DNA from 2 places in the Delftia sp. RIT313 genome. Region 2 is predicted to be linked to the other one. Evidence: riboswitches for the same ligand, from Rfam matches in the RefSeq annotation. Region 2 holds a riboswitch; the other holds the start of a gene.
The links. Region 2 has a riboswitch for S-adenosylhomocysteine ahead of metH (methionine synthase). Riboswitches for the same ligand answer to the same signal wherever they lie in the genome.

Region 1: another riboswitch for S-adenosylhomocysteine. It lies ahead of ahcY (adenosylhomocysteinase); the one in region 2 lies ahead of metH (methionine synthase).

What each region holds. Positions count from the first base shown of each region.
Region 1 covers NZ_JFYT01000029.1:19,094-23,712, reverse strand. The annotation lists gene BW39_RS04700 (sensor histidine kinase) at 1-1,194, shown strand, start outside; gene BW39_RS04695 (response regulator) at 1,221-1,964, shown strand; S-adenosyl-L-homocysteine riboswitch at 1,972-2,056, shown strand; gene ahcY (adenosylhomocysteinase) at 2,127-3,557, shown strand; gene BW39_RS04685 (TlyA family RNA methyltransferase) at 3,715-4,619, shown strand, end outside.
Region 2 covers NZ_JFYT01000057.1:71,499-76,117, forward strand. The annotation lists gene metH (methionine synthase) at 1-1,967, opposite strand, end outside; S-adenosyl-L-homocysteine riboswitch at 2,022-2,148, opposite strand; gene BW39_RS17070 (FadR/GntR family transcriptional regulator) at 2,426-3,217, shown strand; gene BW39_RS17075 (transporter substrate-binding domain-containing protein) at 3,214-4,020, shown strand; gene BW39_RS17080 (amino acid ABC transporter permease) at 4,052-4,619, shown strand, end outside.

The sequences.
Region 1 (4,619 bases), on a different contig from region 2:
TGCGGCCAGCTCATGGCGCGGCTGCGCCACGAGGCGCGCGTGGCGGCCGAGCGCGAGCGGCGCGCGGGCGCCCTGGCGCGGCTGGCGCGCGACCTGTCGGGTGCGCTCACGCAGGAGCAGGTGGTGGAGATTGCGCTGCGCACGGTCTCGGGCGTGTTCGACGCCCAGGCCGGGCTGCTGCTGCCCGATGCCGACGAGCGCCTGCGGCCCGCGGGCGGTGGCCCCTGCCCCATGGACGACAGCATTGCGCGCTGGGCCATGGACCATGGCCAGCAGGCCGGCCAGGGCACGGACACGCTGCCGGCCGCACCGGCCCGCTATGTGCCGCTGGCGGCACCCGTGCGCATGCGCGGCGTGCTGGTGCTGCAGCTGCGTGCGCCGCAGCGCCTGGAGGTGCCCGAGGAGCAGCGCCTGCTGGAGGCCTGTGCCAGCCAGGTGGCGCTGGCGCTGGAGCGCCAGCACTTCGTGGCCGTGGCCCAGCAGACCCAGATCGCCATGGAGGGCGAGCGCATGCGCAACACCCTGCTGTCGGCCGTCTCGCACGACCTGCGCACCCCGCTGACCACCATCCTGGGCGCGGCCGAGGCCGCGCAGCGCCATGTGCCGCCGGGCGGCGCGGCCGACATGCTGGAGCAGGTCCGCATCCAGGCGCAGGCCATGCAGCGCCTGGTGGAGAACCTGCTGGACATGGCGCGCCTGCAGCAAGGCGGCGTGCACCTGCAGCGCGAATGGCTGCCGCTGGACGAAGTGGTGGGCAGCGCGCTGCGCCAGATGCGCGCGCGCCTGGGCCAGCATCCCGTGAGCACCGACGTGCCCGCCAGCCTGCCGCTGCTGCAGCTCGATGCCCTGCTCATGGAGCGCGTGCTGGTCAACCTGCTGGACAACGCCGCCAAGTACACGCCGGCCGGCACACCGCTGGCCATCAGTGCGCGCGTGCAGGATGGCGAACTGCTGCTGTCCGTGCGCGATGGCGGGCCGGGCCTGCCATCCCACCTGCCGGTGGAGACGCTGTTCGAGCCCTTCACGCGCGGCACGGCCGAGTCCACCGTCTCGGGCATCGGCCTGGGCCTGGCGCTGGTGCGCAGCATTGTCGAGGCGCATGGCGGGCGCATCGAGGCTGCCGCCGCACGGCCCGGCCCGGGCACCATCTTCACGCTGCGCTTTCCCGTGCCCGAGCAGCCTGCGCTGGATTAGAGTCCCGCCATGCACGAAAGCACCCCATGAGCACGCCCGCCAACCGCATCCTGATGATCGAGGACGACCCCGGCATCCGCCGCTTCGTGCGCCTGGTGCTGGAAGACGAAGGCTGGCAGGTCTTCGAGGCCGACAGCGCGCGCCGCGGCCTGATCGAGGCCGCCAGCCGCCAGCCCGACCTGGTCATCCTCGACCTGGGCCTGCCGGACGCCGATGGCAAGCAGGTCCTGACCGAGCTGCGCGGGTGGTCCTCCGTGCCCGTGCTCGTGCTCTCCGCGCGCGAGCGTGAGGACGAGAAGGTGGCCGCATTGGATGCCGGCGCCGACGACTACCTGGTCAAGCCCTTCGGCGTGCCCGAGCTGCTGGCCCGGCTGCGCGTGATGCTGCGCCGCCGCCAGCAGCTGGGCGCCGCCGGTGGGGCGGGCGGCACCGCCGCGTCCAGCAAGGTGCACTTCGGCCCGGTGCAGGTGGACCTGGCCACGCATGAGGTGCGGCGCGCGGGGCAGCCGGTGCACCTCACGCCCATCGAATTCCGCCTGCTGGCGGCCCTGATCGCCGCCCAGGGCCGTGTGATGACCCACCGCCAGCTGCTGCTGCAGGTCTGGGGCCCCGAGTACCTGAGCCGCGCCCACTACCTGCGCGTGCACATGGCCAATCTGCGCCAGAAGATCGAGGACGAGCCGGCCCAGCCGCGCCACCTGGTGACCGAGCTGCAGGTGGGCTACCGGCTTGTGGGGCTGGGCGGTGAGGCATCCCCGGGATCGGTATAATCGGCGCCTCTCCGAGGAGCGTTGCAGCGGCCCCCACACATCAGGCGTGGTCGCGAGGCTCGGAGTCATACCTGCAACGACGCTCGCCCACGCTTTCTGTGCGGTGAGCTTTTTTTCGTCTCCCGCAGAACGTGGTTTTTCATTCATCTTTTGGAGAAAACCATGAACGCTGCTGTTCGTCCCGTTTCCGCCGACACGGCCATCGCTGACATTTCCCTCGCTGCCTGGGGCCGCAAGGAAATCCTGATCGCCGAAACCGAAATGCCCGGCCTGATGGCCACGCGCGAGGAATTCGCCGCTGCCCAGCCCCTCAAGGGCGCGCGCATCACCGGCTCGCTGCACATGACCATCCAGACGGCCGTGCTGATCGAGACGCTCAAGGCCCTGGGCGCCGAAGTGCGCTGGGCGTCGTGCAACATCTTCTCGACGCAGGACCACGCTGCTGCCGCCATCGCGGAAACCGGCACGCCTGTGTTCGCCATCAAGGGCGAATCGCTGGCCGACTACTGGGACTACACCCACCGCATCTTTGAATTCGGCGCCGCCGGCACCGAAGGCGAAGGCCCCAACATGATCCTGGACGACGGCGGCGACGCCACCATGCTGCTGCACCTGGGCATGCGCGCCGAAAAGGACCTGTCCGTGCTGGACAACCCCGCCTCCGAAGAAGAGAAGATCGCCTTCGCCGCCATCCGCGCCAAGCTGGCCCAGGACCCCACCTGGTACACGCGCAAGAGCGCCCACATCATCGGCGTGACCGAAGAGACCACGACCGGCGTGCACCGCCTCAACGAGATGTCGGCCAAGGGCACGCTGAAGTTCCGTGCCATCAACGTCAACGACTCCGTCACCAAGAGCAAGTTCGACAACCTCTACGGCTGCCGTGAATCGCTGGTGGACGGCATCAAGCGCGCCACCGACGTGATGATCGCCGGCAAGGTTGCCGTGGTGGCCGGCTACGGCGACGTGGGCAAGGGCTGCGCCCAGGCGCTGCGCGCGCTGTCGGCCCAGGTCTGGGTCACCGAGATCGATCCCATCAACGCCCTGCAGGCGGCCATGGAAGGCTACAAGGTCGTGACCATGGAGTGGGCAGCCGACAAGGCCGACATCTTCGTGACCACCACCGGCAACCGCGACATCATCCGCCACGAGCACATGGTGGCCATGAAGAACGAAGCCATCGTCTGCAACATCGGCCACTTCGACAACGAGATCGACGTCGCCTCCATCGAGCAGTACCAGTGGGAAGAGATCAAGCCCCAGGTGGACCACATCACCTTCCCTGACGGCAAGAAGATCATCCTGCTGGCCAAGGGCCGCCTGGTGAACCTGGGTTGCGCCACCGGCCACCCCAGCTTCGTGATGAGCGCCTCGTTCGCCAACCAGACCATCGCCCAGATCGAGCTGTTCACCAAGCCCGACGCCTACGAGGTCGGCAAGGTCTACGTGCTGCCCAAGATCCTGGACGAGAAGGTTGCCCGCCTGCACCTGAAGAAGGTCGGCGCCATGCTGACCGAACTGACGGACGGCCAGGCCGCCTACATCGGCGTGAGCAAGCAGGGTCCCTACAAGCCCGAAACTTATCGCTACTAAGCACCCCCTGAGGCGCTGACGCGCCTTCCCCCTCTCTATCCGCTTCGCGGAGGAGGGGGACGACGCCCTCGCTGCGGGGCGGCCCTTGCTTGGCGTCCCTGAGTTGGGTCGCGCCGGTTTCGGGCATTAGTCAACTGAGATTTCCTGGAGCGACGCTATGCGCGCAGATGTATTTTTGGTGGAAGCCGGCCATGCGGCCACGCGCTCGCAGGCGCAGCGGCTGATTGCGGGTGGCGTGCAATGGCGCATGACGCCGCTGACGCCTTGGAAGAAGGTTGCCAAGAACGGCGACGAGATTCCTGCGGGTGCCGAGCTGCAGTTGCTGGACGGGGCCGAGGCCCGGTTCATCTCGCGCGGCGGGCTGAAGCTGGAAGGCGCGCTGGCGGCCACCAAGCTGTCGGTGCAGGGCCTGCGCTGCCTGGACGTGGGCCAGAGCACGGGCGGTTTCACTGACTGCCTGCTGCAGGAGGGCGCCGCCCAGGTCATCGGCGTGGACGTGGGCCATGGCCAGTTGCATGACCGGCTGCGCTCGGATGTGCGTGTGATCTGCGTCGAGGGTGTCAATGCCCGCGCGGTGACGGCCGAGGGCCTGCAGGAGTCCTGCGAGGAAGTGCTGTCCGAACGCTGGGAAGAAGATCCCGACGACAACGACACCCAGCCCGTGGCGCCCTATGCCTGGATGCGCAACGGCGGTCTGGTCGATGAAGACTACGACGACAGCGACGACGCCAAGGAAAAAGAGATCGAGGCCTTCAAGGCCGAGCGCGCGGCCAAGGGCAAGGCCCGGGAAGAAGGCACGGTGGCCACGCAGCGCCGCCGCCGCGCCGAGTTTGCCGACGTGGACATCACGCCGCAGTTCGACTTCGTCACGGGCGATCTGTCCTTCATCTCGCTGACCCTGGTGCTGCCGGCCGTCACGCGCCTGCTCAAGCCGCATGGCCAGCTGCTGATGCTGGTCAAGCCGCAGTTCGAACTGCAGCCGGGCCAGGTCGGCAAGGGTGGCATCGTGCGCGACGCAGCCCTGTTCACCGAGGTGGAGCAGCGCATCCGCACCTGCCTGGG
Region 2 (4,619 bases):
TCAGCCAGCACCTTGCGCGCCTCGACGCCGACGATCTCGTCGTCGAGGATGGCCGGATAGGGGCCGGCCAGGTCCCAGGTCTGGAAGAACGGGCCCCAGTCGATGTATTCGGCGATCTCGGCCAGGTCGAAGTTGCGGAACACGCGCCGGCCCAGGGCGCGCGGCGCCACGGGAGCCTGGGAAAAGTCCACGGGCGTGGCGTTGGCGCGGGCCTTTGCCAGAGGCCACAGCGGCGTCTTCTTCTTGTTGGCGTGCTGGGTGCGGACCTTGTCGTAGTCGGCCTGGATCTCGGCCAGGTAGTTGCCCTTGTTCTCGCCCAGCAGGCTCTGGGCCACGCTGACGCTGCGCGAGGCATCGGGCACGTAGACCACGGGGCCTTCGTACTTAGGGGCGATCTTGACGGCGGTGTGCACGCGCGAGCAGGTGGCGCCGCCGATCAGCAGCGGAATCTTCTTGATGCGGAAGTAGTCGTCCTTGTGCATCTCGCCGGCGACGTATTGCATCTCTTCGAGGCTGGGCGTGATCAGGCCCGACAGGCCGATGATGTCCGCGCCCTCGGCCTTGGCCCGGGCCAGGATCTCATGGCAGGGCACCATCACGCCCATGTTGATGACCTCGAAGTTGTTGCACTGCAGGACCACGGTGACGATGTTCTTGCCGATGTCGTGCACATCGCCCTTGACGGTGGCGATGACGATCTTGCCCTTGCTGGACACGTCCAGGCCCGCCGCCTCCTGCTGGCGCTTTTCCTCTTCGATGTAGGGCACGAGGTGGGCCACGGCCTGCTTCATCACGCGCGCCGACTTGACCACCTGGGGCAGGAACATCTTGCCGGCGCCGAACAGGTCGCCCACGATGTTCATGCCGTCCATCAGCGGGCCTTCGATCACGTGCAGCGGGCGGCCGCCGCCCTGCACCACGATCTGCTGGTAGGCCTCTTCGGTGTCGGCGACGATGAAGTCGGTGATGCCGTGCACCAGGGCGTGCGACAGGCGCTCGCCCACGGTCTTCGGGTTCTCGGGCGTGCCGCGCCATTCGAGCTTCTTGCTGTCGTCCTTGGCGGCGCCCTTGGCGGCGTCGGCAATCTCCAGCAGGCGTTCGGCAGCGTCAGGGCGGCGGTTGAGCACCACGTCTTCCACGCGCTCGCGCAGCTGGGGCTCCAGGTCGTCATAGACGCCGACCATGCCGGCGTTGACGATGCCCATGTCCATGCCCGCCGAGATGGCGTGGTACAGGAACACGGTGTGGATGGCCTCGCGCACGGGGTCGTTGCCGCGGAAGCTGAAGCTCACGTTGGAGACGCCGCCCGAGACCTTGGCGCCGGGCAGATTCTTCTTGATCCAGCGCACGGCCTCGATGAAGTCCACGGCGTAGTTGTCGTGCTCCTCGATGCCGGTGGCCACGGCGAAGATGTTGGGGTCGAAGACGATGTCCTCGGGCGGGAAGCCCACCTCGTCCACCAGGATGCGGTAGGCGCGCTCGCAGATCTCGATCTTGCGCTGGTAGGTGTCGGCCTGGCCCTTCTCGTCGAAGGCCATGACCACGGCGGCCGCGCCGTAGCGCCTGATCAGCCGGGCCTGGCGCTTGAATTCATCCAGGCCTTCCTTCATGGAGATGGAGTTGACGATGCCCTTGCCCTGCAGGCAGCGCAGGCCGGCCTCGATGACCTCCCACTTGGAGCTGTCCACCATGACCGGCACCTTGGCGATGTCGGGCTCGGAGGCGATGAGGTTCAGGAAGCGCACCATGGCGGCCTTGCTGTCCAGCATGGCCTCGTCCATGTTCACGTCGATCACCTGGGCGCCGTTTTCCACCTGCTGGCGTGCCACGGACAGCGCTTCCTCGTACTGCTCGTTGAGGATCATGCGCGCAAAGGCCTTGGAGCCCGTGACGTTGGTGCGCTCGCCCACGTTGACGAACAGCGTGCCCTCACCGATGGAGACAGGCTCCAGGCCCGACAGACGCATGGGAGGGGGAGTGAAAGAGGACGACATCAAGCTCACCTGCAAAAACGGCATGGCAACAGGTGAGCGTCGTTGGCACCGTGGGCGCGGTCCGGCCGGGAACCTGCACCTGGCCCAAGCCTGACGCGGCACGCGATCCGGTGTACGGATGGGCGGGTGCCGCGCTGCAACGCTCCTCGGGCCAAAGCCCGGGATTCTACGGCGGCTGGCGGCGGCCTGCAGTGCGGGTTTTACGCCCGCATTCGGGGCAGGCCTGCACAAAGCCATGCGGCACTGCACCAAAGCGCGGCAGCGCGGGCCGCCGGCGCCGCCTTCGGGGCGGATTGTCGATACCCCATCGCCCCGGATTCTTTGCAGCACCTGAGGACAACGCTCCTTTTTTTGAATCTGGCACGCAATTCGCTATCTGCTGGTTACGTGGTCTGACCAGTCAGGCCAAAACCCTCCACCCGCGCCAGCCCATGCAAAGCATTCCGATCTCGATGGCCCAGACGCTGCAGCAGCACATCTTGAGCGGCCACTATCCCGGCGGCAGCCAGCTGCCGCCGCAGCGCGAGCTGGCCCGGCAGCTGGGCATCAGCCGCGCTTCGCTGCGCGAGGCGCTGTCTATGCTGGAGGCCCTGGGCCTGGTCGAGATCCAGCCGGGCAAGGGCGTGCGCATCAACGGCCCGCACAGCGGCCGTGCACGCATGCACCGCGCCTATGCCACCCCGGCGCTGGGCACGCTGTCGCCGCGCCAGCTGATCGAGCTGCGCCTGGTGCTGGAGCCGGGCTGGGCCGCGCTGGCGGCCGTGCGCGCCGACGACAGCGGCCTGCGCCAGCTGCAATGGACCCAGTCCCAGCTGGCCCACGCCCTCGCCCGCAGCGACCTGCTGGCCGCCGCCGACGCCGATCTGCAGTTCCACCTGCTGCTGGCCCAGCTGTCGGGCAACCCGGGCCTGGTGGCCATGGCGCGCCAGCTGGAGCTGGCCATCAGCCACAGCCTGCGCCTGCCGTTTGCCTGGAGCGGCGCCGACGACCAGCCGGTGCGCGAGCACGACGCCATCGTGCAGGCCGTCTGCGCGGGCGATGCGCCGGGTGCCGCGGGCGCCATGCGCGCCCACCTGCTGTCGGCCGCAAGGCGCAGCGGCATCGATCTCGACACACCGGACGACGCGGCGGCGCCCGACGCGACGGCGCCCGATACATCTGCGCCCGACCCTGACCCGCTTTCCTTTCGCCTCATCCCCCCTCCCGAAGGAGCTTTCGCATGACTTCCTCCCTGACACCCCGCCGCGCATTCATCCGCACCGCCCTGGCGGCCGCCACCCTGGCCGCTGCCGGCCTGGGCGGCGCAGCCCATGCCGACATGCTGGCCAACATCCAGAAGGCCGGCGTGCTGCGCGTGGCGATTCCGCAGGACTTCCCGCCCTTCGGCTCGCTGGGCACCGACCTGAAGCTGCAGGGCTATGACATCGACATGGCGGCCCTGGTGGCCCAGGAGCTGGGCGTGAAGGTGGAGCTGGTGCCCGTGACCAGCACCAACCGCATCCCCTTCCTGACCACGGGCAAGGCCGACATCGTCATCTCCAGCCTGGGCAAGAACGCCGAGCGCGCCAAGGTGATCGACTTCACCCAGGCCTATGCGCCCTTCCCCAAGAGCGTCTACGGCCCCAAGGACGTGAGCATCAAGGCCCCTGCCGACCTGGCCGGCAAGACCGTGGGCGTGACGCGCGGCTCCACCGAGGACCTGGCCCTCACGCAGGTGGCGCCGGCCTCGGCCACCATCAAGCGCTACGAGGACAACAACGCCACCGCGCAAAGCTATCTGACGGGCCAGGTGCAGCTGGTGACGCTGGGCAACATCGTGGCCAACGCCGTCAACGAGCGCACCAGGCTGCGCCAGCTGGACGTGAAGTTCGCGGTCGAGGACACACCCTGCTACATCGGCGTGGCCAAGGGCGAGCCGGCGCTGCTGCAGAAGGTGGACGCCATCATCACCAAGCTCAAGGCCGACGGCCGCCTAACCGGCCTGTCCCAGCGCTGGATGAAGATGCCGCTGCCCGCCACCCTGTAACCGCTGCGCCCCTGCTCCCGGAAATCCTTCCATGGCCTATCAATTCGACTTCGGCGCCGTGTTCGACTACAGCGGCCTGCTGGCACAGGGCGCAGGCTTCACGCTGGCGCTGACGGCGGCGGGCGCCGTGCTGGGCGGCGCCATCGGCGTGGCCGGCGGCGTCAGCCGCGCCTGGCGCATTGCGCCGCTGCACTGGCTGTTCAAGGTGTACGTGGAGGGCATACGCAACACGCCCTTCCTGGTGCAGCTGATGTTCGTGTTCTTCGGCCTGCCTTCGCTGGGCGTGCAGATCAACGAATGGCAGGCCTGCCTGCTGACCACGGTGATCAACCTGGGCGCCTACATCACCGAGATCGTGCGCGCCGGCATCCAGGAGACGCCGCGCGGCCAGCTGGAAGCCGCTGGCGCGCTGGGCATGGGCCGCTGGGCGGTCTTCCGCCATGTGGTGCTGCGCCCTGCGCTGCAGCGGGTCTGGCCCTCGCTGAGCAGCCAGATCGTGATCGTGATGCTGGGCACCTCGGTGGTCTCGCAGATCGCCGCCCAGGACCTGACGTTTGCGGCCAACTTCATCCAGTCGCGCAACTTCCGCGCGTTCGAGA